DNA from 4 places in the Ruegeria sp. AF3 genome. Region 1 is predicted to be linked to each of the others. Evidence: riboswitches for the same ligand, from Rfam matches in the RefSeq annotation. Region 1 holds a riboswitch; each other region holds the start of a gene.

Evidence for each region. Region 1 has a riboswitch for cobalamin ahead of ACR3FC_RS03895 (DUF1636 family protein). Riboswitches for the same ligand answer to the same signal wherever they lie in the genome.
Region 2: linked by a shared signal. The riboswitch ahead of ACR3FC_RS07335 (hypothetical protein) and the one ahead of ACR3FC_RS03895 (DUF1636 family protein) in region 1 are both predicted to bind cobalamin.
Region 3: linked by a shared signal. The riboswitch ahead of ACR3FC_RS18075 (DUF4198 domain-containing protein) and the one ahead of ACR3FC_RS03895 (DUF1636 family protein) in region 1 are both predicted to bind cobalamin.
Region 4: linked by a shared signal. The riboswitch ahead of ACR3FC_RS13640 (ABC transporter substrate-binding protein) and the one ahead of ACR3FC_RS03895 (DUF1636 family protein) in region 1 are both predicted to bind cobalamin.

The regions. Positions count from the first base shown of each region.
Region 1 covers NZ_JBQFJM010000001.1:781,862-789,204, forward strand. Annotated here, with positions in the region: gene ACR3FC_RS03885 (hypothetical protein) at 1-400, opposite strand, end outside; gene ACR3FC_RS03890 (NAD(P)-dependent oxidoreductase) at 1,239-2,234, opposite strand; cobalamin riboswitch at 2,337-2,541, shown strand; gene ACR3FC_RS03895 (DUF1636 family protein) at 2,636-3,010, shown strand; gene cobW (cobalamin biosynthesis protein CobW) at 3,015-4,070, shown strand; gene cobN (cobaltochelatase subunit CobN) at 4,074-7,343, shown strand, end outside.
Region 2 covers NZ_JBQFJM010000001.1:1,448,372-1,455,714, reverse strand. Annotated here, with positions in the region: gene recR (recombination mediator RecR) at 1-151, opposite strand, end outside; gene ACR3FC_RS07350 (YbaB/EbfC family nucleoid-associated protein) at 213-566, opposite strand; gene ACR3FC_RS07345 (DNA polymerase III subunit gamma/tau) at 756-2,519, opposite strand; gene ACR3FC_RS07340 (protein-tyrosine phosphatase family protein) at 2,692-3,204, shown strand; gene ACR3FC_RS07335 (hypothetical protein) at 3,196-3,603, opposite strand; cobalamin riboswitch at 3,695-3,913, opposite strand; gene ACR3FC_RS07330 (alpha/beta hydrolase family protein) at 4,047-4,904, shown strand; gene rsgA (ribosome small subunit-dependent GTPase A) at 4,941-5,969, opposite strand; RNA gene ffs (signal recognition particle sRNA small type) at 6,128-6,226, opposite strand; gene ACR3FC_RS07315 (bifunctional 2',3'-cyclic-nucleotide 2'-phosphodiesterase/3'-nucleotidase) at 6,266-7,343, opposite strand, start outside.
Region 3 covers NZ_JBQFJM010000002.1:317,344-324,686, reverse strand. Annotated here, with positions in the region: gene ACR3FC_RS18090 (ABC transporter permease) at 1-62, opposite strand, end outside; gene ACR3FC_RS18085 (substrate-binding domain-containing protein) at 170-1,189, opposite strand; gene ACR3FC_RS18080 (ROK family transcriptional regulator) at 1,379-2,569, shown strand; cobalamin riboswitch at 2,691-2,889, shown strand; gene ACR3FC_RS18075 (DUF4198 domain-containing protein) at 3,022-3,807, shown strand; gene cbiM (cobalt transporter CbiM) at 3,814-4,425, shown strand; gene ACR3FC_RS18065 (cobalt ABC transporter permease) at 4,422-4,985, shown strand; gene cbiQ (cobalt ECF transporter T component CbiQ) at 4,985-5,764, shown strand; gene ACR3FC_RS18055 (energy-coupling factor ABC transporter ATP-binding protein) at 5,761-6,411, shown strand; gene ACR3FC_RS18050 (hypothetical protein) at 6,428-6,643, opposite strand; gene ACR3FC_RS18045 (hypothetical protein) at 6,720-7,343, opposite strand, start outside.
Region 4 covers NZ_JBQFJM010000001.1:2,703,351-2,710,693, forward strand. Annotated here, with positions in the region: gene ACR3FC_RS13620 (GntR family transcriptional regulator) at 1-20, opposite strand, end outside; gene ACR3FC_RS13625 (GlxA family transcriptional regulator) at 187-1,137, shown strand; partial or broken gene ACR3FC_RS13630 (ABC transporter ATP-binding protein) at 2,029-2,538, opposite strand; gene ACR3FC_RS13635 (FecCD family ABC transporter permease) at 2,535-3,584, opposite strand; gene ACR3FC_RS13640 (ABC transporter substrate-binding protein) at 3,581-4,585, opposite strand; cobalamin riboswitch at 4,739-4,930, opposite strand; tRNA gene ACR3FC_RS13645 (tRNA-Gln) at 5,092-5,166, opposite strand; gene ACR3FC_RS13650 (NADPH:quinone reductase) at 5,257-6,246, opposite strand; gene ACR3FC_RS13655 (SH3 domain-containing protein) at 6,358-6,819, opposite strand; gene ACR3FC_RS13660 (2-hydroxyacid dehydrogenase) at 7,018-7,343, shown strand, end outside.

The sequences.
Region 1 (7,343 bases):
AGATGCGGCGCAGGTACTTTGCATTCTCTGAAAACGCTAGGTCTGCGTAATCCTTGCTTATGTCTTCGTACCCCAAGGGCTTTATTGAGGTAATGTCAGCCTGCCCATTAACCTCATTGATCAAGTGAAGTGCGGCCCTCATGGCATGGGTCGGCCCTGTGTCATGGTACTTAATAGGTTGCTTTTCGCTATCCCTTAGTATCAGCACCTCATCTGGCTCTGCAGTCTTGAAGGCACTCATGGTCAGCTGTTCTGTGTACAGTGCCTTTATCGACGTTGGCGTCATTGCAAAACGGGTATGCTGTGCATTGTCCCCGTATTGGTATCCATCCGCGGTGATGCATATGAGGTCTGCACTCAACAGCCAATCAAGTGCCATGCGGAAGCGATGGGTAGTCATGTATGCCGGTCTATACCTGCTCTCACGATCAAGGCGCTGCTTCTGCCGCCCTATTCCTACAGACATTCCGCATTTCTTCACATGGGCCCGTAACACATTGACAAGCACAGTCCCTGCGCAATCACTGAACTTTTGCTGTTCTTGTTGATTACGTTTGCGTGCGTAGCTTGCTTGCCAATGTGCGCAAAGCCCCTTTAGCGTGGCATCCAACCTAGCCTGAGCTTGCTCATTGTTGAGTTGTAGATACGGCTCGAAAGCCCAAGACTGCGCGGCTCCTTGATCGGGTAGGTTAGCCTCTTCTATAGCTTGCCTAATGTGCCTCAGAAACTCTTGGCTCCGGTCTTGGTTCATTACGAAAATCCGACATATTTTTGCGCGCACCTATCTATCTTCTTTGTCGAACCCACTTCCCCCATACCCCTCACTTCTGTCTGTGTTGTTTGCTTGGCTCCTTAGCCGGGCTTCTGGGAAGTATCTAGTCCATCAGACTTCGACACTAGAGGTTAGCACCCTTTGCCATCGCTTTTTGGGCGTTGACATTACCCGAACCAATCTCCAGCTTGTGTGACACAAAGTGAGACACACAAGCCAACCTCGCTCCCGATAACTATGGGTATTCAATGGCTTAGCAAAATGGTAGCGGGTCCGGTACTCGCCTCCAATCACATCAAAATCGCTGACTTAACCCCGCAGTACACGCGTGCGACGCTCGGTATTTCAAGACGTTCAAGGCCCGCGATTCTGTCGAATTGCGGGCCAGATATGGCGTGTTTTTCGGAACTCCTGCCTACCCCTGCTCGTTCAAGGGGCCCGATTTTGTCTGGTATGTGCTTTACGTTCAGGCGCGCCCTTGTGGCACAACCTCGTATCCCGGCTCCTCCGGCTCATCATCCGTCATTTCGGCAGGGAAGCCCGGGGCGGTGATATCCAGGCCGGTTGCCTCTTCCAGCCGCTTGATAATATTTGGTGAAAGCTCGCGTTCGCCATAGCGTGCGATACCATCGTTAAAGATATTGATCATCACCGGGTTTATTTCCAGCGGCACCCCGGCGCGGTCGGCGACCTCCTGAAACAGACCGATATCCTTCTTCACCAGATCCATGGTGAAGGAAATATCGCGCGACCCGTTCAAGATGACCTGACTTTCGGTTTCGTGCACGAAGGACGTGCCGGACGAGATTTTGATCGCCTCATAGGTCGTGTTCAGATCCATCCCCGCAGCCTTTGCCGTAACCAGTGCTTCGGCGCAGGTGATCAGGTTGGCGGTGGCAAGATAATTGGTCATCACTTTCAGCACCGAGGCCGAGCCCAGTTCGCCGGTGTGCAAAACCCGACGACCCATTGTCGTCAGGAACGGCAGAATTCGTTCAAACGTTTCCCGGTTACAGCCCGCAAAGATCGAGATATTGCCCGTCGCGGCACGGTGGCACCCGCCAGAAACCGGGCAATCGACGGCCGCACCGCCGCGCGATATGACTTCGGCACCTAGGCGTTTGACTTCGGCCTCGTCCGTGGTCGACATCTCCATCCAGATCTTGCCGGGGCCCACTTCGGGCAACATCTCCTGCATGACTGCGTCCGATGCTGCCGGAGACGGCAGACAGGTGATCACCGCATCGCAATCGCGCATCAACTGGGCGGGCCCCTCAGCCGCCTTTGCACCTTTGGCGACAAACTCGGCCACCAGATCCGCGTTCAGGTCATGCACAGTCAGATCAATGCCGTTGCGCAAAAGGGATCCCGAAAGCTTGCCGCCTACGTTACCCAGACCGATAAATCCCACTTTCATATGACGCATCTCCAAGTTCGTCGTTTTCCCGTCATGCGACCACATACCGAACACATTCTTCATGCCGCCGAACGACGCCTACAGGTCGCTTTTTTCTCCTTGGCTTATTTGTTGCGCGCGAACCGCTTGACAAGCGGGTCAGCGGTGCCGCATGTCCCTTTCGTTGGTGTCGGCGACAGCCGATGAAAAGGGAATGCGTCAACGGTTCATCCGCCAAGCGCAGCCGCCCCCGCGACCGTGACCGGAGAGGATGCCCAATGCCACTGGCCTGTGCCGGGAAGGCGGGACATCCGACAGAGCGACCGCTCTGGCATCCGCAAGCCGGGAGACCTGCCAACACCCGAAGTTGAAACCGGGCGGGGTGTTCCGGTGTCGGGTCCATGTGCAGACGTGGTGCCCGCATGAAACCCCGTCCCCCGCGAAGAGGATTTGGGGGGATGAGAGACATGACCGAGAACGCACCGGTAGAGCTACTGGTCTGCACGACTTGCCGCCGGGGTCTGCCCGTCGAGGATGACGCTGAGCGACCCGGCACATTGTTGCACAAGGCCCTGGAACAGGCTGTCCTGCCGGATGGTATCACTCTGAAACCGGTCGAATGCCTTTCGAACTGCGATCAGGGCTGTTCCATCGTTCTTCGGGGCGGGCCGGATCGCTGGACCTTTGTTTACGAGAATCTGAACGAAATCGATCACGTCGATGTCATCATCGATGGCGCGACTAAGTATCTGGCCACAGGCGATGGTCTGGTGAAATGGCGCGACCGTCCTGAACATTTCCGCAAAAATTGCGCCTCGCGCATTCCCCCGATTGGAGCCTGAGATCATGTCGAACCTTGAAAAACTCCCCGTCACTGTGATCACCGGCTTTCTGGGCTCGGGCAAAACCACGCTGGTGCGCCATCTGATGCAGAACCCGCAGGGCAAGCGCCTTGCGATTGTTGTTAACGAGTTTGGCGATGTGGGTGTTGATGGCGACATCCTGAAGTCCTGCGCGATTCCGGAATGCCCTGCGGAAAACATCATGGAACTGGCAAACGGCTGCATCTGCTGCACCGTGGCCGATGATTTCATCCCGACCATCGAGGCGCTGATGGCGCTGGAACCGCGCCCGGATCACATTTTGATCGAAACATCCGGCCTTGCACTGCCCAAACCGCTGCTGAAAGCGTTTGATTGGCCTGATATCCGTTCGAAGATCACCGTTGATGGCGTTATTGCGCTGGCCGATGCCGAGGCCGTGGCCGCCGGTCGCTTTGCTCCGAACGTTGAAGCGGTGGATGCCCAACGGCTGGCTGATGACTCGATCAACCACGAAACACCCTTGTCCGAGGTGTTCGAGGATCAGATCTCGTGCGCGGATATCATCCTGCTGACCAAGCCCGATCTGGCAGGTCCCGAAGGTGTCGCGAAAGCTAAACAGATCATCGCCGCTGAGGCGCCGCGCCCGCTTCCCGTCGTCGAGGTTGCCGAGGGTGTCGTCGACGTTCGTGTCGTGCTTGGCCTTGAGGCTGCCGCCGAAGATGACATGGACGCGCGCCCGTCACATCACGATGGCCATCACGATCATGAGCATGACGATTTCGAAAGCATCATCGTCGAGTTGCCGGAACAGACCGACCCGGCGGAACTGGTTGCCAGGATTGAACGTCTGGCAACTGAGCTGAATATCCTGCGCGTCAAAGGCTATGCCGCCGTCACTGGCAAACCGATGCGCCTGCTGGTTCAGGCTGTCGGCGTACGGGTTCGTCACCAATACGACCGCCCGTGGGAGCCCGGTGAAGAGCGCCGCTCGCGCCTGGTCGTCATTGCCGAACATGACGACATCAAAGAGGCTGAGATCCGTGATATCCTAGTGGGTGTGACCGAGGTTGCCGAGTAAGTCATGCACGTCGTCTTTCGCGAAAGCCACGGGCTCGAGGAAACCGAGACCCCAACCGATCTGGGCCAAAGCCCGGCTGATCTGGTTGTACTGTCCTTTTCCGACAGTGACCTGGGCGCTTTCGCGGCGGGCTGGCATCGCGGCGGCGGACCTGAGGGGCGGATGCCAACCTTGCGACTGGCCAATCTTGCAGCATTGAAACACCCACTGTCCGTCGACACCTATGTTGAACAGACACTTGAAGGCGCAAAGGGCATCCTGATCCGTCTGATCGGTGGCGTGCCCTATTGGTCTTACGGGTTGCAACGGGTTCTGGCACTGGCACAGGCCAAAGGCATCGCGCTGGCCGTTTTACCGGCGGATGGGCGCGAAGACACTCGGTTGGATGAGTATTCGACCCTGCCCCTCTCGACCCTGCGGCGGCTGGCACATCTGTGTGATACCGGCGGAGAAGTCGCCGCGCAGGCCGCATTGGCCCAGATGGCGTTAGCAGCAGGGCTTTATGCCGGCCCGGTGATGGGCGCGAAAACCGTGCCCGAATGCGGTGCGTGGTGCCCGGAACAGGGTGTCATCCCGGTGGATTGCGCGTTCGAGAACGATGCTAAACGCATTCTCGTAACCTTCTACCGCGCTTATCTGACATCAGCAGACACAGCCCCGGTCGCGGCCCTGATCCGCAGCCTGCGCGCCCGCGGGCTCCAGGCGGTGGGTTTGTTCGCCCCGTCGCTCAAGGCCCCGGCCGCTGCCAACTGGCTCAGGGAACAGGTCGTTGCCCTCAGACCATCGGCCATCATCAACGCCACTTCATTCTCGGGTAAGGGCGCGTCTGGCACGTCGCCTCTGGACGCGGCGAATGTGCCGGTGTTTCAGGTCGCCCTCGCCACCTCGCGACGCAAGGCTTGGGCCGAGGCCGAACGCGGCCTGTCGCCTGCCGACCTCGCCATGCACGTGGTATTACCCGAAGTGGACGGGCGAATATCAGCAGGCATTGCCTCCTTCAAAGAGCCGGGCAAGCGCGATCCGCATCTGGAATACTCGCGTTTTGCGCATCGGGCCGAGCCGGACCGGATCGAGGCGATCATCGACCGGGTATCTGGCTGGCTTGCTCTGAGTGATAAACCCAAGGCAGACCAGATCCCCGCGTTGGTACTGTCCACATATCCCGGCAAAGACTGGCAGATGGCCCATGCGGTCGGTCTCGACGCGTTGGCCTCAGCCGAAGCGATGCTGTCTGATCTTCACGGTGAAGGCTACGACATCACGGCTGCCGAACCGATTGCCGACACACTCTTGGACGCCCGGGTATCGTGGCCGCTTGAGGATTATCTGAGTGCACTCGCTGAATTGCCCGAGACCCTGCGCACCGATCTGCACACCGTATGGGGCGATCCCGAGCAAGACCCAATTTTCGCTCATGACGCGTTTCACTTCACGGCTTTGCGACGCGGCAAGGCACTGGTCGCACTGCAACCAGAACGCGGAACACCCGAGCTGCGCGATGACGACTATCACGACCTTTCGCGCACCCCGCGCCATAGCTATGTCGCCTTCTATCTATGGCTGCGCAAAGGTCTTGGAGCGGATGCGCTGATCCATATCGGTGCGCATGGAACGCTGGAATGGCTGCCCGGCAAATCAGTTGCCCTATCGGCAAACTGCTGGCCCGAGGCGCTGATCCGAGACCTGCCGGTGATCTACCCGTTCATCGTCAACGACCCGGGCGAGGCCGCGCAGGCCAAACGCCGGATCGGCGCGGTGACCCTGGGCCACATCCCGCCTCCCATGAAAGAAAGCGGAACGCCTGACCGGATGGTGCGGCTGGAAGCCCTGCTGGACGAGTTTTCAAACGCGGACGGTCTTGACCCCAGACGCCGTAACCGGTTGCAGGAAGATATCCGGGAAGAAGCACAGGCCATTGGACTGGAGAACGATCTGGGTCTGGATCAGGCCACCAGCACCGCCGAAGCTATCACGCGCATTGACCGCTTTGTCTGCGATATCAAAGAAAGTCAGTTTGGCGACGGGCTGCACGTCTATGGGCGTGTCCCGGACGTGACCGGCAGTTTCGACCCTGCCCCATCCGCCCATGCCGAGCGCAATGCTCTGATCAATGCGCTGGCCGGTAAGAGGATCGAGGCTGGCCCGTCCGGCTCGCCCTATCGGGGCCGCCTTGACGTGCTGCCGACCGGGCGAAACCTTTACACCACCGATCCGCGATCTGTGCCCACCCGCGCAGCTTACACGCAAGGCGTGAAACTGGCCGAGGAACTGGTACGGCGGCACTTGCAGGAGGAAGGTGATTACCCGAAAGGGCTGATTGTCGATCTGTGGGGATCGGCCACCATGCGCACTGCGGGCGAAGAATTCGCCATGGCCCTGCACCTTCTGGGTGTAAAGCCGGTTTGGGACAAGGGATCCGAGCGGGTTTCGGGTATCGAAGTTTTACCCATCACCGACCTGAGCCGCCCGCGTCTGGACGTCACCCTGCGGGTTTCGGGCTTGTTTCGCGATGTGTTCCCCACATTGTCAGCCCTTTATGGTCAGGCGGTTCGGGCTTTGTCAGAGCGTGATGAAGCGACCGACTGGAACCCCTATGCCGGTCACGCCCCGGCTACGCGGGTGTTTGGCCCGGCACCCGGCAGTTACGGCCTGAACATGACCCATCTGTCCGAGACCTATACGGACGAGGCGCGCGCCCAAGCCGGGGAGGCATGGCTTGAGGCCAGCTCGTACGCGCTGGAAGGTGAACACATCGCGCAGGACAAAGCGGGAATCACGGATCGTGTCGCCAATGCCGACAGTTTTGTTCACCTCCAGGATCTGACGGAAACTGACCTGCTGCTGGCCAACGACTATGCCACGCATGAAGCCGGTTTTGCCGCCGCCAAAAAGGTCGCTGGGGGCACCGCTCAGCTTTACCATCTGGACAACACCAACCCAGATAATCCGCGCGCCCGGACTCTGCCGGAAGAAATCAGCCGCGTCGTTCATGCCCGCGCTGCCAACCCCGGCTGGATTGCGGGGATGCAGCGCCATGGTTTTCGCGGCGCCGCCGAGATTGCTGCGACGCTGGATCACATGGCCTCTTTCGCGCATCTGTCCGGCACTGTCGCTCCGCATCTGTTTGATCTCTATCACGAAGCCACTTTGGGTAATGAGGCCGTTGATACCTTTCTACAAGAGACCAACCCGAAGGCCCATCAGGCCATGCAAGACAGGTTCCGTGCATTGCTGGAAGCGGGGCTTTGGAACACGCGCCGGAATTCGATCCGG
Region 2 (7,343 bases), 670 kb from region 1:
CCACTTGCTGCATGGCGTCTGACAGGGGCGTCAGAAGCAGAGCGCGTTTGCGGATCAGATGCAGCACCGCACGGCGGGCCGAGCGCGGGCCCAACCCCGGCAGTTTGGCCATCAGGTCGATCAGATTGTCGATTTCGCTGTTCGTGCCCATGGCCTGCCCTGCTTTGCGCCGGAGGGAGCCTCCGGCGGGAGTATTTGGGAAAAGATGAAGCTCAGAACGGTAGCTTGATGTCCTTCGGCAGGCCCATGCTTTCGGTCAGCTTGCCCATCTCTTCCTGTGAACGTTCGGCAGCTTTGGCCTGAGCGTCCTTGATGGCGGCCAGGATCAGGTCTTCGACCACTTCCTTGTCGTCGCCGTTGAAGATCGACGGATCGATGTCCAGCCCCTTGAGTTCACCCTTGGCTGTGGCCGTTGCCTTGACCAGCCCCGCACCGGATTCGCCGACAACCATCATGTTGTTCAGCTCTTCCTGCATTTCGGTCATCTTGGTTTGCAAGTCTTGTGCGGATTTCATCATCTTGGCCATGTCGCCCAGTCCGCCAAGCCCGCCGAGTCCTTTCAGCATCAGTCGTCTCCTGTGTTTCTGTTTGGTTCTAAATACGGACCGCAGGCAGGCGGCACAAGAGGTCTCCCGCCTGTCCAGATCAGAGCGTCGCCGACCGATCAGTCATGCGCCTGCATTCCCACCCTCAGTTGTATCGTGGAGGGGCGTGAGTATGCCGGTTTCTTGAAACTTGGACCCACAAGCTTAGGGCTAATCCTCTTCGAAGGGGTCCCATTCATCTTCGACTTCGGGAAGGGCCTCGGTCTCAACCTTGGCGGCGCGCTGTTCAGGTGTTTCGATCCTTATGATCCTCGCCTTGGGGAAATGCGTCAGCACGGCCTGAACCAGCGGGTGCTCTTCGGCCTCGGCTTTCAGGGCCAGTTCGGCCCGGTCCCGCACTTCCCCGATGGTCGCGGCATCCCCGTCCGAGACAATGGAGACGGCCCACCGATTGCCAGTCCAGCGTTGCAGGGCAGAGCCCAATCGCGACGCCAGATCCGACGGTGCCTGAGGCGTCGGGGTGAATTCGATCCGGCCGGGCTGGTACGACACAAGGCGCACGCCGCTTTCTACCTCGACAAGCAGTTTCACATCGCGGTTTGTGCGGATCAGTTCCACCACATGTCCGAAGGTTGGATAGCGGGCCAGGGCCGTCTGGGCATCCTGCGCCAGCGCGGCAACCGGTGCACCACCCGCGCCGCGCGGGAGCGATGCATAGGCAGGCGGTGGGGTCGCGTTGGATTGCGTTGCCACCGGGGCCTGCCGGGACAGTGACATGCCCCCGCCCGGCCCGCCGGGGGGCGAAGGTGGGGCGTCTTGCAGCCGTTTGATCAGCTCTTCGGGGCTGGGCAAATCGGCGACATGCGTCAGTCGGATAACAGCCATTTCGGCGGCCATCATCGCGTTGGGCGCCGCAGAGACTTCCTCCAGCGCCTTCAGCAGCATCTGCCACATCCTGGTCAGAACCCGCATCGGCAAAGCCTCGGCCATGTGCTGGCCCCGTGTGCGTTCGTCGGGGGAAACCGTCGGGTCTTCGGCCGCGTCGGGTGTGATCTTTACGACGGACACCCAATGCGTGATTTCGGCCAGATCGCGCAGCACAGCCAGAGGGTCTGCGCCTTCCGCATATTGCCCGCTCAGTTCAGTAAGCGCTCCTGCCGCGTCACCGCGCAGGATCATGTCCATCAGGTCCAGAACACGACCTCGATCCGCTAGACCCAGCATCGCACGGACCTGATCTGCCGTCGTCTCACCGGCCCCGTGCGAGATTGCCTGATCGAGCAATGAGGTCGCGTCGCGGGCCGACCCTTCTGCAGCGCGGGTGATCAGCGCCAGTGCGTCGTCGGCAATCTGCGCGCCCTCGGCCCCGGCGATCTTGCGCAGCAGACCGATCATGTCTTCGGGCTCAATCCGGCGCAGGTCAAAGCGCTGACACCGCGACAGAACCGTGACCGGCACTTTGCGAATCTCGGTGGTCGCGAAGATGAATTTCACATGTGCGGGCGGTTCCTCGAGCGTCTTGAGCAGCGCGTTGAATGCGCTGGTCGAGAGCATGTGAACCTCGTCGATGATGTAGATCTTGTAGCGCGCGCTGGCGGCGCGATAGCGGACACTGTCGATGATCTCGCGGATATCGTTGACGCCGGTACGGCTGGCCGCATCCATTTCCATCACATCGACATGGCGACCTTCCATGATTGCGACGCAATGCTCGCACTGACCGCAAGGCTCTGTTGTCGGCCCTCCGGTTCCATCCGGTCCAATGCAGTTCATGCCCTTGGCGATGATCCGCGCCGTGGTGGTTTTTCCCGTTCCGCGAATGCCGGTCATGATAAAGGCCTGCGCAATCCGGTCGGCCTCAAAAGCGTTTTTTAGGGTGCGCACCATAGCATCTTGACCCACCAGGTCGGCAAAGGTTTCCGGGCGGTATTTGCGGGCGAGAACCTGATAGGCGGGGCTGGGCGTGTCTGTCATGTCTACTCGCTCGGATTCGGTGCTTCGGCACAGCGTAGTGGCGGCGGCAGTCCGCGTCCACTGTGGGGCGAGATGATTTTTTGTTTCAGAAACGGACTGGTTTCCAACTAAACTGGACCAGCGGATTTAATGACTCATTTTGTAAAGAGTACCTTGGGGGAGGACGCACTTCATGTCGCAGCTGGTCATTTTTGCTCTGCAGGTCGGAGGCGGAACGCTTGCCCTTACTTCAATGCCAGGGCGTGGCGGGGATTACGCCACCGATCTGGATACGATTGCGGCGTGGAAACCAGGCCTTGTGATTTCAATGACGACGGATGTCGAAATGCTTCAGGATGGCGCGCAGCACTTTGGCAGTGACATCCAAAGCCGGGCCAGCCGGTGGGTTCACCTGCCGATCGAAGATTTTGGAGCACCGACGCAAGCGGTTCGGAAGGCCTGGCCAGAGGTCAGCGCCACGGCCCGACACGCACTGTCGGGCGGTGGCCGGGTCCTTGTACACTGCCGTGGGGGGTGTGGCAGATCCGGGATGATTGTTCTGCGACTGATGGTTGAATGCGGTGAACGCGCCAGCGACGCACTGGACCGCTTGCGGGCCGTGCGCCCCTGCGCTGTCGAAACCGATGCGCAGCTGGCCTGGGCGTCCCGGATCACCCCGGCACAGGTGGAAGTGGGATCAAGCTGAAAGCTGCTGTGGCGCGTAGCCGGTTTTTTGGGGGCGGATCGTCGAAACCTCGATCATGGCGCAAGGCAGGTTCGCGATGGTGCCCGAGGGCAGCGTGCTGAATGTAGGTCCAAAGATCAAATCAGCATAGGCATCCAGATCCCGAGTTGCCGTGTCAGGGTGTGTTCCACAGAAAATGCGAACGCTGCCGGATCGCGCTCTGATCGTTGCCATGCACCCTTCTGCGCAATGTGACAGCGCGCTGCTGCCTTCAAATTCGAAATCCTCGCTGGTGGCCGAAACCGCCTGCGCCATGGCTTCCGAAATCGAGCGGGCCAGTCGCGCCAAAGCCGGGCAGGTTTTCCCTGTCCGCTGGCACACCGTTGCGCTGTATTCGTGTGATTTTGTCTTCCAGATCATCCTGCGCCCTCCGCGCGTGGTGGGCTGGAATATTGGGGCAGGTGGGACAGCATTTCGCCGTCAGGACCTGCCCGGACACCCCGCCCGAGTTTCGGTTTCAGTTCCGATGGCAGGTCTCCTGACTTGCGGGTCATTGCTCTGCCGACCTTCCCAGCCCATAGGCCAGTGGTATTTCGGCATTGCTTACCGCTTACAGTTGCGGGGGCAGTCGCGGACTTGGTTGATGTCTGTGTGACCAGACAAACCGCACCGTGTTCCCTTTTCATCCCGACCTCTTGTAGGGGCCGGAAACCATCACACAACCGCTAGCGTCTGATCGCGTTCCGAGTCAAGCCGATCTTTAGGCCGGACGTTTGGTCATGCTGGATGCGGATTATGTTCCGGCCTAGTGTCGTCGGCATTGAAGGCAGGCAAACCGATTGTTTCAGTGAAAGCCGGGGATCATGTTGGATACGGAACAGACGGTGTTGATCGAAGATTTCAGCTTTCCGTCAGGGTCCGTGACCTTGTCGGCGCGGTTGTACCGGCCTGTGGGTGAGCCGGAAACCGTTGTTGTGCTGAACAGTGCTACAGGTGTGCCGCGTGACTATTATCGCCATTTTGCGCGATGGCTGACTACCAAGCGGGGGATGGCTTGCCTGACCTATGACTATCGGGACTACGGGCTTTCGTTGGTCGGCCGCCTGAAAGACGCGCGTGCAACAATGGCGGATTGGGCGTTGATCGATATGCCTGCGGCACGGGCCGAGATGCGCAGGCGGTTTCCAAAGGCGCAGCACTGGACCATTGGTCATTCGGTCGGTGCGATGCTGGGGCCGGTGCAGCCGGATATCAATCAGATCGACCGTATGATCTGTGTGTGTTCGGGGCTGGTGACTTTGAAAGATCACCCATGGCCCTATCGGGGGTTGGCGGGGCTGTTCTGGTATGGCCATGCACCGCTGATGGTGCGGGTGCTTGGCTATCTGCCTGGCAAAGCAATCGGGTTTGGCTCGGACCTGCCAGCCTCGGTATACTGGCAATGGCGCAAATGGTGCACAGCTCCTCTTAGCTACGTTCCCGAGATCGGGCAGAATTTGCCTGATGCGCATTGGGGCAGTTCTGGAACACCTGTGGATCTGTTCACGTTCGAAGACGACCAGATGGTTCCGCCCGAGGCGGTTTGGCGCCTTGCCGATCTGTATGGCCCCGGGGCCAGACGCTACCTTCTGAAGCCTGCCGAATTTGGGCTGCCGGAGATTGGTCACATAGGCGCATTTGCCCGGCGCAATGCAGCGGTCTGGCCGCGCCTGATCGCCTGATCAGACGCGACGCAGGTTTTCCATAACACCTTGCAGCTATGGCCGTTTGCGAAGCTTCTTGTCCTGCATGACACCGCGGACCATCTTGCCGAACGCCTTGTCCCGCGCCCGCGATTGCGCAACGGTTTCCGAGTTTCGTTGATCTTCGCGCCGCAGCTTGCGCCAACGGTCCAGCCGCGCCGGATCAAGAACGCCTTTGCCGATTGCGTTCTGCACGGCACAGCCGGGCTCGGTCTCGTGCTGACAATCCGAAAAGCGGCAGCTTTGGCCAAGCTCTGTGATGTCCGAGAACACGTTGTCGATTCCGTTCTGAGCGTCCAGCAAACGCAATGCGCGCATTCCCGGCGTGTCGATCAGCCAGCCACCGTTACCCATCCGGTGCAACGCGCGCACCGTTGTCGTGTGCCTGCCCCGTGCGTCGTCTTCGCGAATTCCAGAGGTGGCGAGGTTTTGATCCGTCATGGCGTTGCTGAGCGTCGTTTTACCCACGCCCGACGACCCGACCAGCGCGCCGGTCTGGCCTTTGGGGCACCATGCCAGAACCTTTTCGATATCTGCCGGGTCCAGCGCATTGATCGCCAGTACCGACAAAAAAGGGTCCAGAGATTGCACTTGTCCCGAGAAACTGCCGGGGTCATCCGACTGGTCAGCTTTCGTCAGGACAACGACAGGATAACATCCGGCCTGATGTGCCAGCGCCAGATAACGTTCCAGCCGGGGCAGGTTGAAATCGGCGTTGCACGAGCTGACGATGAACAACACATCGACATTGGCTGCTATCAGTTGTGTTGCGGCACCTGTACCGGCAGCCCTGCGTTGCAGCAGGCTGCGCCGGTCCAGAATGTGACGCACGCGGTTTTCGGCGTCGGCAAGGACCCAATCCCCAACGGCATATGAACCGGTCGGATTATCCGGTGTCAGCAAAGGGATATCACCATCCGGGCTCAGCCCGATCAGACGGTCCCGATGTACCGATGCGATACGAAAGGGCGTGTCAGAAGGAAAAACCGCATGCTGCGCGGCAAAGTAAGAGGACCATCCCAGGTCCGAAAGCGTATAAGACATTTATCTGCCTGTTTTCAGAAACAGCAATGCCAACGGATGGCACGCGCGCATCCGCAGGTCGTGTGTTCAGGCAGTCCGGTGATTCCGGTGAATCAGAACCAGTCTGCCCGAAGGGTTTTCACTACAATCATAAAGCCCTCCTGTGGCTGTGGTTCACGAAGTGAGAGGTTGGACATCGACCCAAGCGGGGCTCGTTGTGGCTGCTTCCTTCCGGACCTGACCAGGTTGGCGAGGCGCTCGCCCGCGCCAACCTCTCGAGTCCGGATATAGGGAAGGCAACGGGAAAAGACAACCCGTCAGAGCGTCAGGCGGATGCGTTCAAATCCCCTGCCATCCGAGCCCAGCAACACGGGATCGAACCTGCGCAACTCATCCAAATATTTCGGGGCGCCCGGACCTGTTCGAAGAATTGTTGTCACGCCCCGCTGCGGCATCAGCGAGAACGGGTAGGGCTGCGTGACGATCGGATCGGGCGGAAGGTGCTGCGCCAGGTAATCCCGCACAAGGTCCTTGATGCTCAGCGGTGGCAGGCTGATGAACTCAGACGTTGTCGCATGCGGGAAATGCCCGCCTCCGCTGGCGCGGTAATTGTTCAGCGCCATAACGAACATCTGCTCCGGTCGTACGGGGCGGCCTGCATATGTCAGATCGCTGATCCGCCTGTGGTCTGGATGGATCATTTTCCCCTGCGCATCGTATCGAGGCGGCTGAGTGGGGTCGATCTGATAAGACAGTCCAAACACGATGTCGAAATTGTACCCGGCCCGTTCAGGGTTGATCAGTTCGGGCTCGGAACCGGGCTTTAACTGGTTGAATACGCTGGCCGACATCTCCAACCAGTCCAGCAGATGCGCGCCGCTGATCCGGATTGCGCGCAGCTCGTTGGGAAACACATGCAGATCCGCGACATGGCGCAAACATATTTCTCCGGCGGGTACCTCGGTATAATGGCGGGGGCCTGAGCGCCCGCCGGATTTGGCAGGCGAAACAACCGACAGAATCGGCAGATCCGCCAGGTCTGTTCCCTGCAAAAGCGGGCGCAGTGCGGCGGCTTGCGCCGCAGCTACAAGGTTCAGCCCGCGATCCGGCGCACAGCAACTGAAATAGCTGTGCAATGTATCCGGGATATGTGCCACCGGTGCCGCAACGGATTGACGGGTCATACGATGCGCCACCTCACACAAGCCCGCAATTTCACGGTCTTCCCCGACGGCTGTGCCGTTGCTGATAACCGGGCGCAGTTCGACGCGGCTATCCCGGATTCGCACTTTGCCGTCCAGCCCGGCGGTCACGGCCAAATCGATAACCCCCAGGTAAGGGCCCGCTGATCCCGGCATGACAATGGGCGTTCCATGTACCAGCCCCGTCAGGTGA
Region 3 (7,343 bases), on a different contig from region 1:
TGCTCCGGGCTGCCTTTTGCGGCGGTTTCGAAATCGTCAGCTTGTCGTGAAGAATCGGACATAGAACTTCCCCCAAAGCGTCAGGTTTATGACGACTTTAGCAAGGTTTCAGGCGTGTGGGTGGTTTTGATAAGTGGAAGGCCGCGCAGCGGCCTTCCAAACATTCAGCTTAACCCCAGCAGAGGTCCATGCCTTCCTGAACCGAGATGGACTCGACGCCGTCGGCGGCCTTATCCGTCACAAGCGCCACACCGGTGTCAAAAAAGTCCTTACCGGGTGTGTTCTCGGGCTTCACGCCTTCGTCCGCCCATTTCTTGACGGCCTCAACGCCCAGCGATGCCATCAGCAGCGGGTATTGCTGTGATGTTGCACCGATGACGCCGTCCGCCACGTTCTGCACGCCGGGGCAGCCGCCATCGACGGAAACGATCAACACGTCATTTTCGCGCCCGATAGCCTTAAGCGCTTCATAAGCGCCCGCTGCCGCCGGTTCGTTGATGGTGTGCACCACGTTGATCGTCGGGTCTTTGGCCAGCAGGTTCTCCATGGCGCGACGACCGCCTTCTTCGTTGCCAGCGGTGACATCGCTACCAACAAGACGCGGGTCGTTTTCATCGCCAATCACGTTCGGATCGGCCAGATCAACACCGAACCCCTGCAGGAACCCTTGATTGCGAAGCACATCCACAGTGGGCTGGCTGACCGCAAGGTCCAACGTGGCGATTTTGGCGTCATTTGCCGCATCTCCCAGCGTGGCTTTTGCCCATTGTCCGATCAGAAGCCCCGCAAGGAAATTGTCCGTGGCAAAGGTCGCGTCGGCCGAGTCGATAGGCTCAAGTGGGGTGTCCAGCGCAATCACCAGCAGCCCGGCATCGCGGGCCTGCTGCACCGCTGGAACGATAGACGACGTATCCGACGCGGTCAGCAGGATACCCTTTGCGCCATCCAGAATGCAGGTTTCAATGGCCTGAACCTGAGTTTCGTGGTCTCCGTCGACTTTGCCGGCAAAGGCTTTCAGCTTCATGCCAAGCTCTTCGGCTTTGGCTGTGGCACCCTCTCTCATTTTAACAAAGAAAGGGTTGGTATCCGTCTTGGTGATCAGGCAAACGGTTTCACCTTCGGCCATTGCACTGCTTGCCATGGCCGTAACCGCCAGCGCCGTGGCGCCTGCAAGTTTCGCAAGTTTCATCGGTAGTCCTCCCAGTTTTCCCAATGCCCGTCCGGGCATACGTTTGATCGGGCGAAAACCGGCCCGATCGAACGTGAAAACCATCACAAGATTCGAATTTCGAGTCAATAAATAAATCACTCTTATTTATTATTGACAGAAAGGAAGGGTTTTTACATTGTCGTCATGAAGGGGATGGCCGTGTCTGCAATGAACTCTCTGGGCAATACTACTGGCGTACGCGAGCCAGACATGCGCGGCACCAACCAAAGTGGAATGCGGGCCCGAAATGAACGGCTTGTCCTGTCACTGGTCCGGCGCCATCAGGCCCTCGCAAAATCTGAAATCGCGCGCATGACCGGCCTGTCGGCGCAGACGGTCTCGGTCATCATGCGCCAGTTGGAGAACGATGGGTTGCTGTTGCGGGGCGAACCGATCCGGGGAAAAGTCGGGCAGCCATCGGTTCCCATGCGCCTGAACCCGGACGGCGCGTATTTCTTTGGGCTCAAAGTCGGGCGGCGTAGTACCGAACTGGTGCTGACGGATTTTCTTGGCAACGTCAGGCACCGCGAGCGGCGGACCTATGATTTTCCGACGCCCGAGGCGACATTGAGCTTTTCCACAGAAAGCCTCGACAAAGTGATGGCGTCAATGTCGCCCGAGGCGCGCAGCAGAATCGCGGGCCTTGGGATTGCCATGCCGTTCTACCTTTGGGACTGGGCACAAACATTGCAGGTTCCTCAGGAAAAAATGGATCCGTGGCGTGACGCGGACCTGAAAGGCGCGCTAGCCGCAAGCTATGACGTGCCGGTATTTTTGCAGAACGACGCAACCGCGGCCTGCGGTGCCGAGCTGGTGTTTGGCCCTGCAGAAGGCCCACGAGATTTCCTGTATTTCTATGTCGGCTTCTTCATCGGAGGCGGGGTGGTTCTGAACGGCTCCATCTTTTCAGGGCGGGGAAATGCCGGTGCGCTTGGTCCATTGCCTGTGCCGGACGACGCAGGCGGAGTGAAACCATTGATAGATGTCGCCAGTCTTTATGTGCTGGAGCGCGCAGTTGGTGGGAATGCCGAAACAGCCGGCTCAATCTGGGAAACGACACGGCATTGGGACGTACCGGAAACCCACCTTGAGAATTGGCTGAACCAGGCGGCGTACGGAATCGCCCATGCCATCGTCTCTTCTTGCAGCCTGATCGATTTCGAATGTGTCAAGATTGATGGCTGGATGCCTGCTGATATCAAGGCGCGGCTGGTGGAAAGGGTTGAGCTCAAACTATCCCATATGAACCTGACCGGGCTTGAACGGCCCTTGGTGCTGGCAGGGGCGGCGGGCCCGGATGCCCGGTCATTGGGGGCGGCCAGTTTGCCATTGTCGGAAAGATACCTGCTCGAAGGGTAGGTTCATCCCCGAAAAACCCCGACCTGTATCCAAAGCGGATCAACCGGAAAAAGGGCATTGCCCGCTGAACTTTTTGACAGCCAGCGCAATTGATCGTTGACGGATGCTGAAGAAGTCTGGCAAGCCGCTCGGCATGTCCGGTTCCGGGGCGTGCTCTGGAATCAATAGGGAATGCGGTGCGGGCTTTGGCCCAATTCCGCAACTGCACCCGCAACTGTAAGCGGCGAGCAGGGCTGAAGTGCCACTGGAGTTAATCCGGGAAGGCCAGCCCAACGCTTTGACCCGCAAGTCAGGATACCTGCCGGACATGTGCCTTTGACAAAGGCACTCCTAATCGGCGACGGGATGTGCGTCGGAGCAGGATGCTTGAAAAAGCAGCTCGGCTTGGACGTCCCCGCAGTCAAAACGCATCTCGTACCGGGGTTGGTACGATGGGACAAGGACGACTATTGATGACCAAGCTGCTTTCTGCAGCCGCTGTGGCGATGGCGCTTCCAGCGATGGCAAATGCGCATTTCCTGCTGGAATACACCTCTGACACCATGATCGACGCACCGGGGAATGTTCCGGTCAAGCTGATCTTCTGGCATCCGTTCTCGAACGGGCATGTCATGGATCTGGACAAGCCGCAGGAATTCTACGTGATCCACAACGGTCAGAAAACCGACCTGCTGGACACTCTGGAACCCGTGCGTTTCACCGGCGGCGAAAACGAAGGCGCGGCATTCAAGGGTTATGTTCCCGTCAAACGGTCGGGCGACTATGTGCTGGTGACAGTTCCCCAGCCCTATTATGAGGAATCCGAGGATATCTATATCCAGCAGATCGCCAAGGCATTCCTGAACCGCAACGAACTGCCGACCGACTGGATGAACCCGGTGGGCTTGCCGGTTGAGATCATCCCGCTCAACAAACCGACCAACATCATCGCGGGTTCGACCTTTACGGGTCGGGTTATGGCCGAAGGCCAACCGGTTGCGGGTGCCGAGATCGAGATCGAGTACATGGCCGCAGAACCGGACATGGAAAGCACGGCTGCTTCGGCCCCGACCGTCTCGCCGTTGCCGGGTGGTGCATTGGTCGCAACTTCGGATGATAACGGGTATTTCACGTTCGGCGTTCCGAAAGCCGGATATTGGGGTTTTGCAGCGCTCGGCGCCGGTCCCGTGACCGAACACAACGGCAAAGAACTCAGCCAGGACGCGGTCATCTGGATCCGCGCCTGGGATTTGGAGTAACCGTAGATGCATATCGTTGACGGAGCCTTGTCCAACCCGGTTGTGATCGGCGGTGCCGTCGCTGCGGCGGGTGGAATTGCCATGGGCCTCAGGTCGCTGGATCTTGATCGCATCCCCACTGCGGGGGTGCTGTCAGCCAGCTTTTTCGTGGCATCGCTGATCCATGTTCCTATTGGTCCGTCGTCGGTGCACCTGATCCTCAACGGTATGGCCGGGCTTTTGCTGGGGTGGGCCGCATTCCCGGCCCTGTTCGTCGGGCTTTTGCTGCAAGCCGTCTTCTTTGGCTTTGGCGGGTTGACGGTATTGGGGATCAACACCCTGAACATCGCGTTGCCCGCGGTTCTGGCCGGACTGATCTTTAGCCGCCTGATCGCCCGCGGCTCACCGCTGCAAGGTGCGATATGGGGCGGGGTCGGCGGTGCCTTTGCCATTGCCGCCACAACCGGCATGGTTGCGTTTTCACTGGCCTTGTCCGGGGATGCCTTCCTGCCTGCGGCTAAGATTGTTTTCTTTGCACATATTCCTGTCATGGCGATTGAGGCGATCCTGACCGGGTTCGCGGTTTTGCTGGCGCGCAAGGTCAAGCCCGAGCTGTTTGTCAAACGAGCGGTCGCATGAGGTATCTGGCAATCATTCTGGCGCTGTGCTGCGCACCCCTACCTGCCTTGGCGCATAAGGTCATAGCCGGAGTGTTTAAATCCGGTGACGCCATCGAAGGCGAAATCGGCTTTTCCAACGGCGACATGGCAAGCGATACCGAGGTCATCGTCAACGGCCCGGACGGAGCCGAGCTGGGCCGTATCGTAACAGATGTAGACGGGTTTTTTATCTACACGCCAAACGCGCCGGTGGCCCATACATTCTTTGCAAACCTTGGTGCCGGACATGTGGCCGAGGTCACCATGCCCGCTGCGGATGTCGCCCGGATCATGGGCGTTGAAGCGGAACCTGATACCCCGCCAACAAACGCACCTGCCCAGACAGCGGCGGTGCTCAGCACTGAACAACAACAGGTCATTGCCAGGGCCGTGCGGGATGAGCTGCGCCCGCTGCGTCGGGAAATCGCGGCTTACCGCGAACAAAATGATCTGCAAACTGTTCTGGGTGGGATCGGATATATTGTCGGTCTGTTTGGTCTGGGCTTTTACTTTGCGGCACGCCGCAAGCTGGCGGCCTGATGGCGCATGTTCTGGGACAACAGGAAAGCACGCTGGTCAAAGCGGGCGCGCAGCGGCGCGGCGCGATCAACCCGCTTGATCCTAGGATGCGGATCGTTATGGCGGTTGTCTTCGCGGTGGTGACAGTGGCGGTGTCCTCGCTGACAGCGCTGTGCGCGGCTCTGGCGGTGTCCCTTTCGCTTCTTGCCGCGTCGCGTCTGCCCTGGCGGAAGACATTGAAACGCATGGCCATGATGGACGGGTTCATCCTGTTCATGCTGGTGTTGTTGCCATTCTCCATGCCCGGCGACCCGATGTTTACGCTCTGGGGGTTTCCCGCAAGCTGGCAGGGCTTCTGGAAAGCGGTCGAGATCGCCTTGACGGCCAACGCGGTCATCCTGTCCATTATGGTGCTGGTCGGCACGATGGAGCCGGTCACGCTTGGCCACGCCCTGCACCGCCTGCGCTGCCCCGAAAAGCTGGTTCACCTTTTGATGTTCACCATCCGATATATCGAGGTTCTGCGGGAAGAATACCTGCGCCTGCGCGCGGCCATGAAAGTGCGCGGCTTTCGCCCGGCAACAAACTGGCACACCTATCGCAGCTTTGGCTATCTCGTGGGCATGATGCTGGTGCGCGCGATCGAAAGATCCGAACGCATTCTTGATGCGATGAAATGCCGGGGGTTTTCAGGCCGTATGCTGTTGCTTCAGGACTTTACCCTGACCCGAAGGGACATCGTTTTTGCCGCAGGTCTTGGTGCTCTTTGCGCGGGTCTGATCATACTGGATTTGGCATGACACTGATTGCGCTTGAAGAAATCTGCTTTGCCTACGCCGGTCAGCCACCCGTTCTTGACGGTGCCAGCCTCAGCCTGTCCGCTGGTCAACGCTTGTCGCTGACGGGCCCGAACGGGGCAGGAAAATCGACCTTGCTGCGCATTACGCTTGGCTTGCAGCGCGCACAGTCCGGCACGGTCAGGATCTTTGGTCAGCAAAGGGTGCATGAGGCTGATTTTCACGACGTGCGCCGCCGGGTGGGCCTTGTGTTTCAGGATGCGGATGATCAGTTGTTCTGCCCGACCGTCGCCGAGGATATCGCCTTTGGCCCGCTCAACCTGGGCAGAACACGCGACGAAGCACTTGCCATCGTTGAAAACGTATTAGGTGATCTGGACCTGATGCATCTGAAGAACCGCATCACCCACAAATTGTCAGGGGGTGAAAAACGGCTGGTTACGCTGGCGACCGTTCTGGCGATGGAGCCCGAGGTTCTGCTGCTTGATGAACCCACCAACGCGCTGGACCCACGGAACGAGGCCCGGCTGCTGGAAATCCTCCGGGCATTGCCGCAAGCGATCCTTCTTGTTAGCCATTCCCCGGCCTTCCGCGCCGAACTGGCACCGGATGCGCTGGATTTGCGAGACGGAAAACTGGTTGCTGTCTGACAGGACCAATACGTGTTCAGCTGTTCCGCTTTCGGCTCATAAGCCCATATCTGACTGCCCATGCGCGAAACGATAGGCGTCTGCGACGGTCCTGTTTCACCGGGTGTTTCGACTGCGCGCCACCTTTTCGGTTGAACTCGAAAACGTCGATGATGCGCTCGGCGCAACCGCAGGCTTCGCCCATGCCAACTTTGGCAAAGTAGAATTTTTCGAAACGTTCCGGGTTTCGCATGGCACCCCTCCTGTTCAAGCGTAACTCCAAAAGCCAAGTGCCGCCAAATCACTTTGTTGCGGATGCAGAGGGGGTCCTATGGCGCGGCAAAGGTGCTTCCCGTCCAGACATTGTCCAGTTGATTGAAAACCGGCGAGGTGATGAGCATCTCGGCAGGGTACAGCAATTGCAGCTCATCCGCGAACCGCGTGACGCCGGGTACAAGCCCGGTGATGTTCTGCCACGCGGCCCAGCTGCCGGGATCGGACAGGCTGGTGGGATTGCCGGGATCAGCCGCCTGGTGCCAACCGGCCGCATTCAGGATCGGCGAAAGGGCAAAGCGCGCATCGTTGCTGTCAACCTCGGAACAGGCAGCAGCATCGCATTCCCAGCTTGTCCAGTCTGCCGCCGCGATGGTCCCGGCAATCGGGGCGGCGGCGTCGATGACCCGTGCCAGAACCTCGAACCCGCCACCCGCAGTCGGACGGCTGAGCGACAGCGGGTCGGTGGCCACGGCATGCAGCGCCGCGGTCGGTGCCAGGCTGAGGGTTCGACCGATCAAAGCCAGCTGTGCGATGCCGTCGGTCACCGGGCCTGATCCGGCGGCCGGAAGGACCCTGACAGGTGTCAGGATCGGCACCGCACCGCCACGTATCGCGATCTCCTGCAACGCATTGTCGAAGGCCGGAACGAAATCACTGCGGATCGTATAGCTCAGCGG
Region 4 (7,343 bases), 1.9 Mb from region 1:
GACTTGGCTTCGTCTTTCATCCTTTGGCCTCACTATGTCCTGTGGCCGCCGCGTTCGAATCGCGGAGGTCACAGTTTTGTATTTCTAAAAAATACAACTTGTATACAAAAAAATCTCGTGCAGCATGGATGTCTGCAAAATAGACTCACGTTCGGGCGTCGGCCCAGTTTGGAAATGGTCCTGCTCATGCCTCAGACGCAGCACTTCGCCTTCATCCTGGTCGAGGAGTTTTCGCACCTCGCCTTTTCCTGTGCGGTCGAGCCGCTGAGAATCGCCAACCTTGTAAGTGGCGAAGAGCTGTATCGCTGGTCATTTGTATCCGAACAGGGCGAGCAGGCCGTGTCTTCCAATGGGTCCGTCACCCTTGTGCATTCCGGACTTGAGGAACTGTCCAAGTGCGATCAGCTCTTTGTTTTGTCGGGCATTCACATGCGTGACCACGTGACCCGTTCCCTTCTGGCCACACTGCGGCGCGAACGAGCGCGCGGAACGCGGATCGGGGCATTGTGTTCCGGCGCGTGGCTGCTGGCCGAGGCCGGGTTCCTCAACGGTATGCAGGCGGCGATCCATTGGGAATACCACGACGCGTTCATGGAAGCCTTTCCGGATATCAATCTGGTGCGCAGCGTCTTTGTCGCCGACGAAAAACACATTACCGCATCAGGTGGGACCGCGACCGCAGACTTGATGCTGCATCTGATTGAACGCGACCATGGCGAAGAGCTGGCCACCGATGTTGCGGATCAAATGGTCTATAACACTGTGCGTAATGCGACCGCCAATCAGCGCGTTTCGCTGCAATCGCGCAATGGAATGCGCAATGCCCATCTGGCAAAGGCGATAGACATTATGCAGGACAGCCTGGAAACCCCAGTTTCCCCATCCTTCATTGCAGACAAATTGGGTATTTCCACCCGTCAACTTGAACGGTTGTTTGGCAAATACCTAAACACTTCCCCTAAAAGGTACTTTATGGAAATGCGGCTGGAACGGGCCCGGAAGCTGCTTTTGCAAACCGAGGCGTCGGTTACCGAAGTCGCCGTGGCCTGCGGCTTCGAAAATCCGGGTCATTTCTCTAGGGTATACAGATCCAGTTTCGGCATCACGCCGCACGCACAACGCAACAAGATCAACTGAGAAATATGGGTTGCTGGTTCGCGCTTACCGGCGGGGGTGCCGCGATCTGTTGGCCTCGAACTGGCCTGATCTGGCACCCCCTGATCCTGCCGGGATACCCCCTCGTTAAAAACTGGACTAGTCAACAGACCGGCAGGATTACCCACCAATAAATCTCGATATAGGCATAAGTATATCAAGAACTTGTCATCCAGAGATTTGTTGTGCCCTGTTTCGTTAATCTACCGTTAATTTAAGGCTCAGATTGAGGCTTTGATTGTGGGTAATCTGCAATATCGACATGCGGTCGCCGCAATCTGTTCAACCTGATGGCGTGTCGTGATTTGTGTCAGGCCTCAGAGGTTTCCAAAAGGAATCTGTTTCACGGTTCAAAACAAGTAGTGAACATATCATTGAGGTTTGGTCGACCCACGCTCGGACAACGCGCCTGCTGATCATCTTTGAAGGCAAAAATACGAACGAATCCAATCCAGGTCAGAATCAAGACAGCATTCGACGGGCAACTTGACGGGTTGTGAGGAAACCCAAGTCAAGATTGCGCGCCGTTGGAATATGGCTTTGAGGCCGTAGATTGTACGTATCTGACATGCTGCGCTGACGACACTGATATCCTGTACGACCAGAAGCGATCGGAATCCGTCAGTCCAGATGATAGGACAGAAATCGTTCTGTCCCGCCGGCACTATACCCCCACTGTGCTTTGACACCGAAAACTTCTGAAACGGTTTCCAAAGACAGGGCATGTTCGGGCGGGCCAAGAGAGACCAGCCGCCCTTTTGACAAAACAGCCACCCGGTCACAGGCCATCGCCTGATTCAGATCGTGCAGCGCCATCACTGTCGTCACTTTTAGAATTCGAACACAGTTCAGGATCGACAGTTGGTGATGAATGTCCAGATGGTTGGTCGGTTCGTCCAAAAGCAAGAGTCCCGGTTGCTGAGCCAAAGCGCGTGCGATGTGCAGTCGCTGGCGCTCTCCTCCCGACAATGTCGCCCATTCTCTGTGTGCCATATCGGCCATTTCCACGGTTTGCAGGGCTTTGTCGACTTGCCAGGTGTCCTCGGCGCGCCACGGCCGTAAGGCCGACAGCCAGGGCGTGCGGCCCAGTTCGACCACGGATCGTGCAGTCACGCGTTCGGCCGTATCAGCCTGTTGTTCAACGATGGCAATCCGTTGGGCAATTTGTCTGCGCGACAAATGCGAAACGGGATGACCCGCTATGACGACTTTTCCTGAAACCGGACGTACCAACCCCGCCAGCAGGCGCATCAGCGTTGATTTTCCCGAACCGTTAGGTCCGACCAAAGCAAGTGTTTCGCCGGGCTCCACGACAAAGGATACGTCTGACAGCAAAGTCTTGCCGCGAACGGAATATGTCAGGTTTTGCGCCTCGATCTTCATCGGGCGCTCCTCTGGCCGCGCACCAAAATTACGGCAAAGGCAGGCGCACCGATCAGAGCGGTGACCACCCCAATCGGCAGAACCTGACCCGGGATGATGATGCGCGACACGATATCTGCGCCGATCAGGAAGACCGCTCCGATCAAGGCGGAGGTTGGGATAAGCCTGCGATGCCCCGGTCCCACAAGGAACCGGGCAGCATGAGGGATGACCAGCCCGACAAAGCCAATGGATCCGACGATAGAAACCATGACAGCTGTCGTGAGCGCGGTCGCAAAGATCAGGGTTGCCTGCACCCGACGTACCGATATGCCCAGCGAGGCCGCTGAATCAGTGCCGAAAATAAATGCGTCCAAAGCTCTGGCGTGAAAGCGGCAAATAAGCCAGCCGGCAAGGGCCACCGGAATGGCCAGATATACATCCGGCCAGCGCACGCCGCTGAGGTTTCCCATCAGCCAGAACATGATCCCGCGCGCCTGATCGGCATTGGCGGATTTGGCGATGATGAAGGCCGTTAGCGCATTGAACAACTGAGACCCGGCAATTCCCGCCAAAACGATTTTCGCCGTCGCAGCCCGCCCGCCGCCTGCGCCGGAGGCTCGGGCCAGCAACGCGACAAAACCGAAAGCCAAAAGCGCGCCATTGAACGCGCCAAAAGACAGCGACAAAGCTCCCCCGCCCAAACCAGCGATGGTAACAGCCACGGCACCCGTCGAGGCCCCGGCAGAAATGCCCAAAATATAAGGGTCAGCCAACGGGTTTCGCAGCAATGCCTGCAACACGACCCCTGCGACAGCCAGACCGGCACCGCAGGACGCAGCGACCAGAGCGCGAGGAATCCGGTAGCTCCAGATAATACCCTGATCAATTGGGTCGACGGGCAGGTCCGCTCCGGCCAGCTTGTTGACCAGAACGGAGAGAACCAAATCGGGCGACAACGAGGTTTCCCCGATCATCGCGCCCGCAAGGACCGCCGCAATCAACAGTGGCACAGTTAGGCACGCGGCCTTGAAACCCTGCCGAAAGATTGCGGCGACCTCGTTCACAAGTTGTTTCCGATGGTATCCAGCTTCTCGGCCAGATCCTCCAGTGCCGGGATTGCGCGGATGGTGGCGTCCATGGCCTGCGCATCCATAACGACAATCCGGTCATTCTTGACCGCATCCATCTGGCTGGTCACCGGATCAGCGCGCAGGAACTCCAGCTTTTTCAGGTAGTCGTCCGCAGCAAAGCGACGGCGGTCCATCTTGGCAATCACGATCACCGTCGGATTGGCCTTGGCAATGGTTTCCCAGCCCACTGTTGGCCATTCTTCATCCGTCTCGACGACGTTGCGGATGCCCAATGTGCTCATCATGTATCCCGGTGCGCCCTTCTGCCCGGCCACAAACGGATCGCTTTCCATTTCAGGAGAGGAAAACCAGAATACGGCGGACACATCGTCCAGCTTCACGGCTTGCGCCTTGGCGACGGCTGCGGCTTCACGGGCCTTGTACTCGGCAACCAGGTCCGTGCCGCGTTCGGACACATCAAAGGCTGCCGCCAGTTCTTCGATACCCTGATACAGCGTATCGGTCGAGAACGCTTGCAGGCGGGTGCCATCGCCGCCGACCGTATTGTCTTTGCCGACGCAATCCGCAGGCATCACGTAAGTTGGAATACCCAGTTCGTGAAATTGCTCACGCGTGGCGACGATGCCCTCGGGTCCGACATGCCATTCATATTGCGCTGCGACCAGTCCCGGCCGCTTGGCAACAACGCTTTCAAAGCTGGGATCATTGTCTGCCAGACGCTCTACCTTGGCATTCACCTCGGCATATTCAGGCAGCACCTCGTTGAACCAGACCGAGGTTCCAAGAACCTGCTCACTCAGACCCAGCGCATAAAGCACCTCGGTCGCGGCTTGGCCGACCGTGACTGACGACGTCACTGGCGCGTCAAACGTGACCGAGTGACCGCAGTTTTCGATGGTTAAGGGAAAGTTTCCTTCGGCGGCAGCGCTGGTAGCCAGCAAGGAAAGGCCAATCAGGCCAGTGCGTAGAAACATGACAATCGATCTCCATGTGTCAATGACCAGAGAACGGGTGAATGGGCATTTACCGAAGCAACAGACGCTTTTCTGCCTGCTGTGAGCGCAGAGTGGAACATAGCCCGCCCGGCGCGTTTCTTCGGCAACCTCCCCGGACAACCCCGCCCGGTGTGTTTCGGTTTCATACCGGCAGGTCTCCTGACTGACGGGTCTTTGTCTGTCCTGTCTTCCCAGACCGAAATGGCCCAGTGACGGAATGGACAGCGCTCGCCGCCTACAGTTGCGGGGGCAGTTCCGGTTGGCACCAAAAGGCACCTCGGATTCCCTCTTAGCCACATCGGGACCGGTAAAACGCGGGTACCTTAACACTTACTCTGCGGCAAGAAAAAACTCGGGGGTCTTTCCCATTTTCTCCCAAGGGCATGAACCTGCGCGTCTCAACATGGTGCTGACGTCAGACAAGCCGCTGAGAAGGCGCTACAATCCGCCCCGAGGACGTCGGTGTGTGATATATAGGAAAATCATGGCTGGGGTGGTAGGATTCGAACCTACGATACACGGTACCAAAAACCGCTGCCTTACCACTTGGCTACACCCCAACGGTGAGCGGCTATCTACGATTGTTGATGGCAGGGTTCAAGAGCGTTTTGCAAAAAAAGCGAGCGCCGTAAATTTTTTTTGAAGGCCCCTCATTTGGTATCGATCAACACCGCTCCGGTACGGTTGCCTTCTTGTACCAGCGCATGGGCCGCAGCGCATTCTTCCAACGTAAAGACCTTGTGAACGGGGCAGATCAGTGCGCCATCAGTCAGTGCCTTGTGTAATGTCTTTATTGCGGTGGCGCGCAAGTCCGCGGGCAGCAGGTAGATCAGAACCGCTTCGAGCGTCACGGCCTTGAACATCATGGGTCCAAAGGGAAAGACAGGTGTCATATTCCGGGCAGATCCATATGCGTTGATACGGCCGTTTTCGGCGATGACGGCAATGTTGGTGGCAAGGTTCTGTCCAAATTCGACATCGACGATTCGACCGATTGCATGCCCATCATTTGCATCGAGGATCTGATCCGAAAGGTGTTCACCGGTGTAGTCGAGCACGACATCCGCACCAGCTGCCTTGACCCGGTCAAAGTTGCGGGCGCTGGCCGTTGCGATCACTTTGGCTCCGGCCCATTTGGCAAGCTGCACAGCCAGATACCCGACGGTGCCCGCCCCGCCATGGATCAATATGGTTTGCCCGCCCGGTGCGCCGCCCGAGAACACCGCATGGCTTGCGGTTAGGCCCGGAATTCCAAGAATTGCCCCGGTTTCAAGTGACACTGTCTCGGGCAGTTCGACAGCCTGAGATTCGGGCAGGGTGATGTGGCTGGCAGCTGTACCAAATGCGCGCTGCCATTGCCCGTTCCAAATCCACACGCGCCGGCCAATCCGCGCCGCGGGTACTCCATCGCCAACCGCTGTGATGACTCCAGCCCCGTCGCTGTGCGGAACGATCAGCGGAAACGGGGGTTCCGTGACACCCGGCCGGGTTCCCGCACGGGCCTTGATATCCGAGGGGTTTACGCCGGAATAGGACAACTCGACCGTGACTTCACCTGGTTCAGGCTGGATCAGGGGAATATCCTGTATACGCAAGACATCGACAGCGTCTCCGAAGGCTGAATAAGTGACTGCGCGCATAGCGTCCTCCATTTAGGTCGAGTTAAGCGGCGATTGGGCCGGTAACTCAAACACCTTGTCGCGCTTTTTCAGGGCGATGCGCAACCGCGGATACCGGAATTCGTCTTTCGCCTATTCCCGAATTTCGGAAGGATCGACGCCCCAAAGGTTCGATTTCAATGTCCAGCCACGGTATCCGCCAGCGGTGATCCGGCACCAGTCCTGCGAACAGGTTCCAAGGCGCGCCACTACTCCGGTCTCGAAATGAGCGTTCACGGGCGAGGCTAGATCGGGGCGGGCATAAACAGGCAGCATCTCGGATTCGATCAGCACCGTTCGAACGCCAGACAACAAGGCATAGTGAACCCAGCCACCCGCGCCGTCGCGGTCCTGAACCTTGCGCCAGTTTCCGTATTCGGCGGTGACCTGCAGCGGCATGCCGCGCCGTTTGAATACCCAGTCGATTCGGTGGGTTAGGGATGGTCCGCGTCGCACGTTGCCTTCGGCTGCCTTCATCGAAACATAGCGGGGCAGGGGTAGGTTGGTGACCGAACCGCGTTTTACCTCGGCATGTGCGGCACAGACACCGAACATGACCAGAAATACGGAAACTGCCGCCAGAGATCGGCGTTTTACAGGTAGAATGCCACTCACTGACTGCCCGCTCTTATGCCTGTTGATCCGGTTTTGAAAAAAGGTCGACTCAATGCCATTGGGGTTCTTGTGCCCCGCCTTATCCTGCGCCACGATGCCATGGCGCGCGTCCGTTTGCAAAGCAGTGGGAGAGCCGAGGTGCCAAGAGAACGTTTAAGTGTTGTTGTTACGCGACGGTTGCCTGAGGCAGTAGAAACCCGGTTAAGCGAATTGTTTAACGTGCGCCTGCGCGACGACGACACCCCAATGACGCGTGAGGAATTAGTAGCAGCGGTGCAGGATGCCGATGTGCTGGTGCCCACGGTGACCGATACCATTGATGGCGGGCTATTGGGTCAGGCGGGTGAAAAGTTGCGGCTGATCGCCAATTACGGGGCTGGTGTCGACAATATCGATGTGGCGACGGCGCGGCAGCGCGGCATATTGGTGTCCAACACGCCCGGTGTGCTGACCGACGACACGGC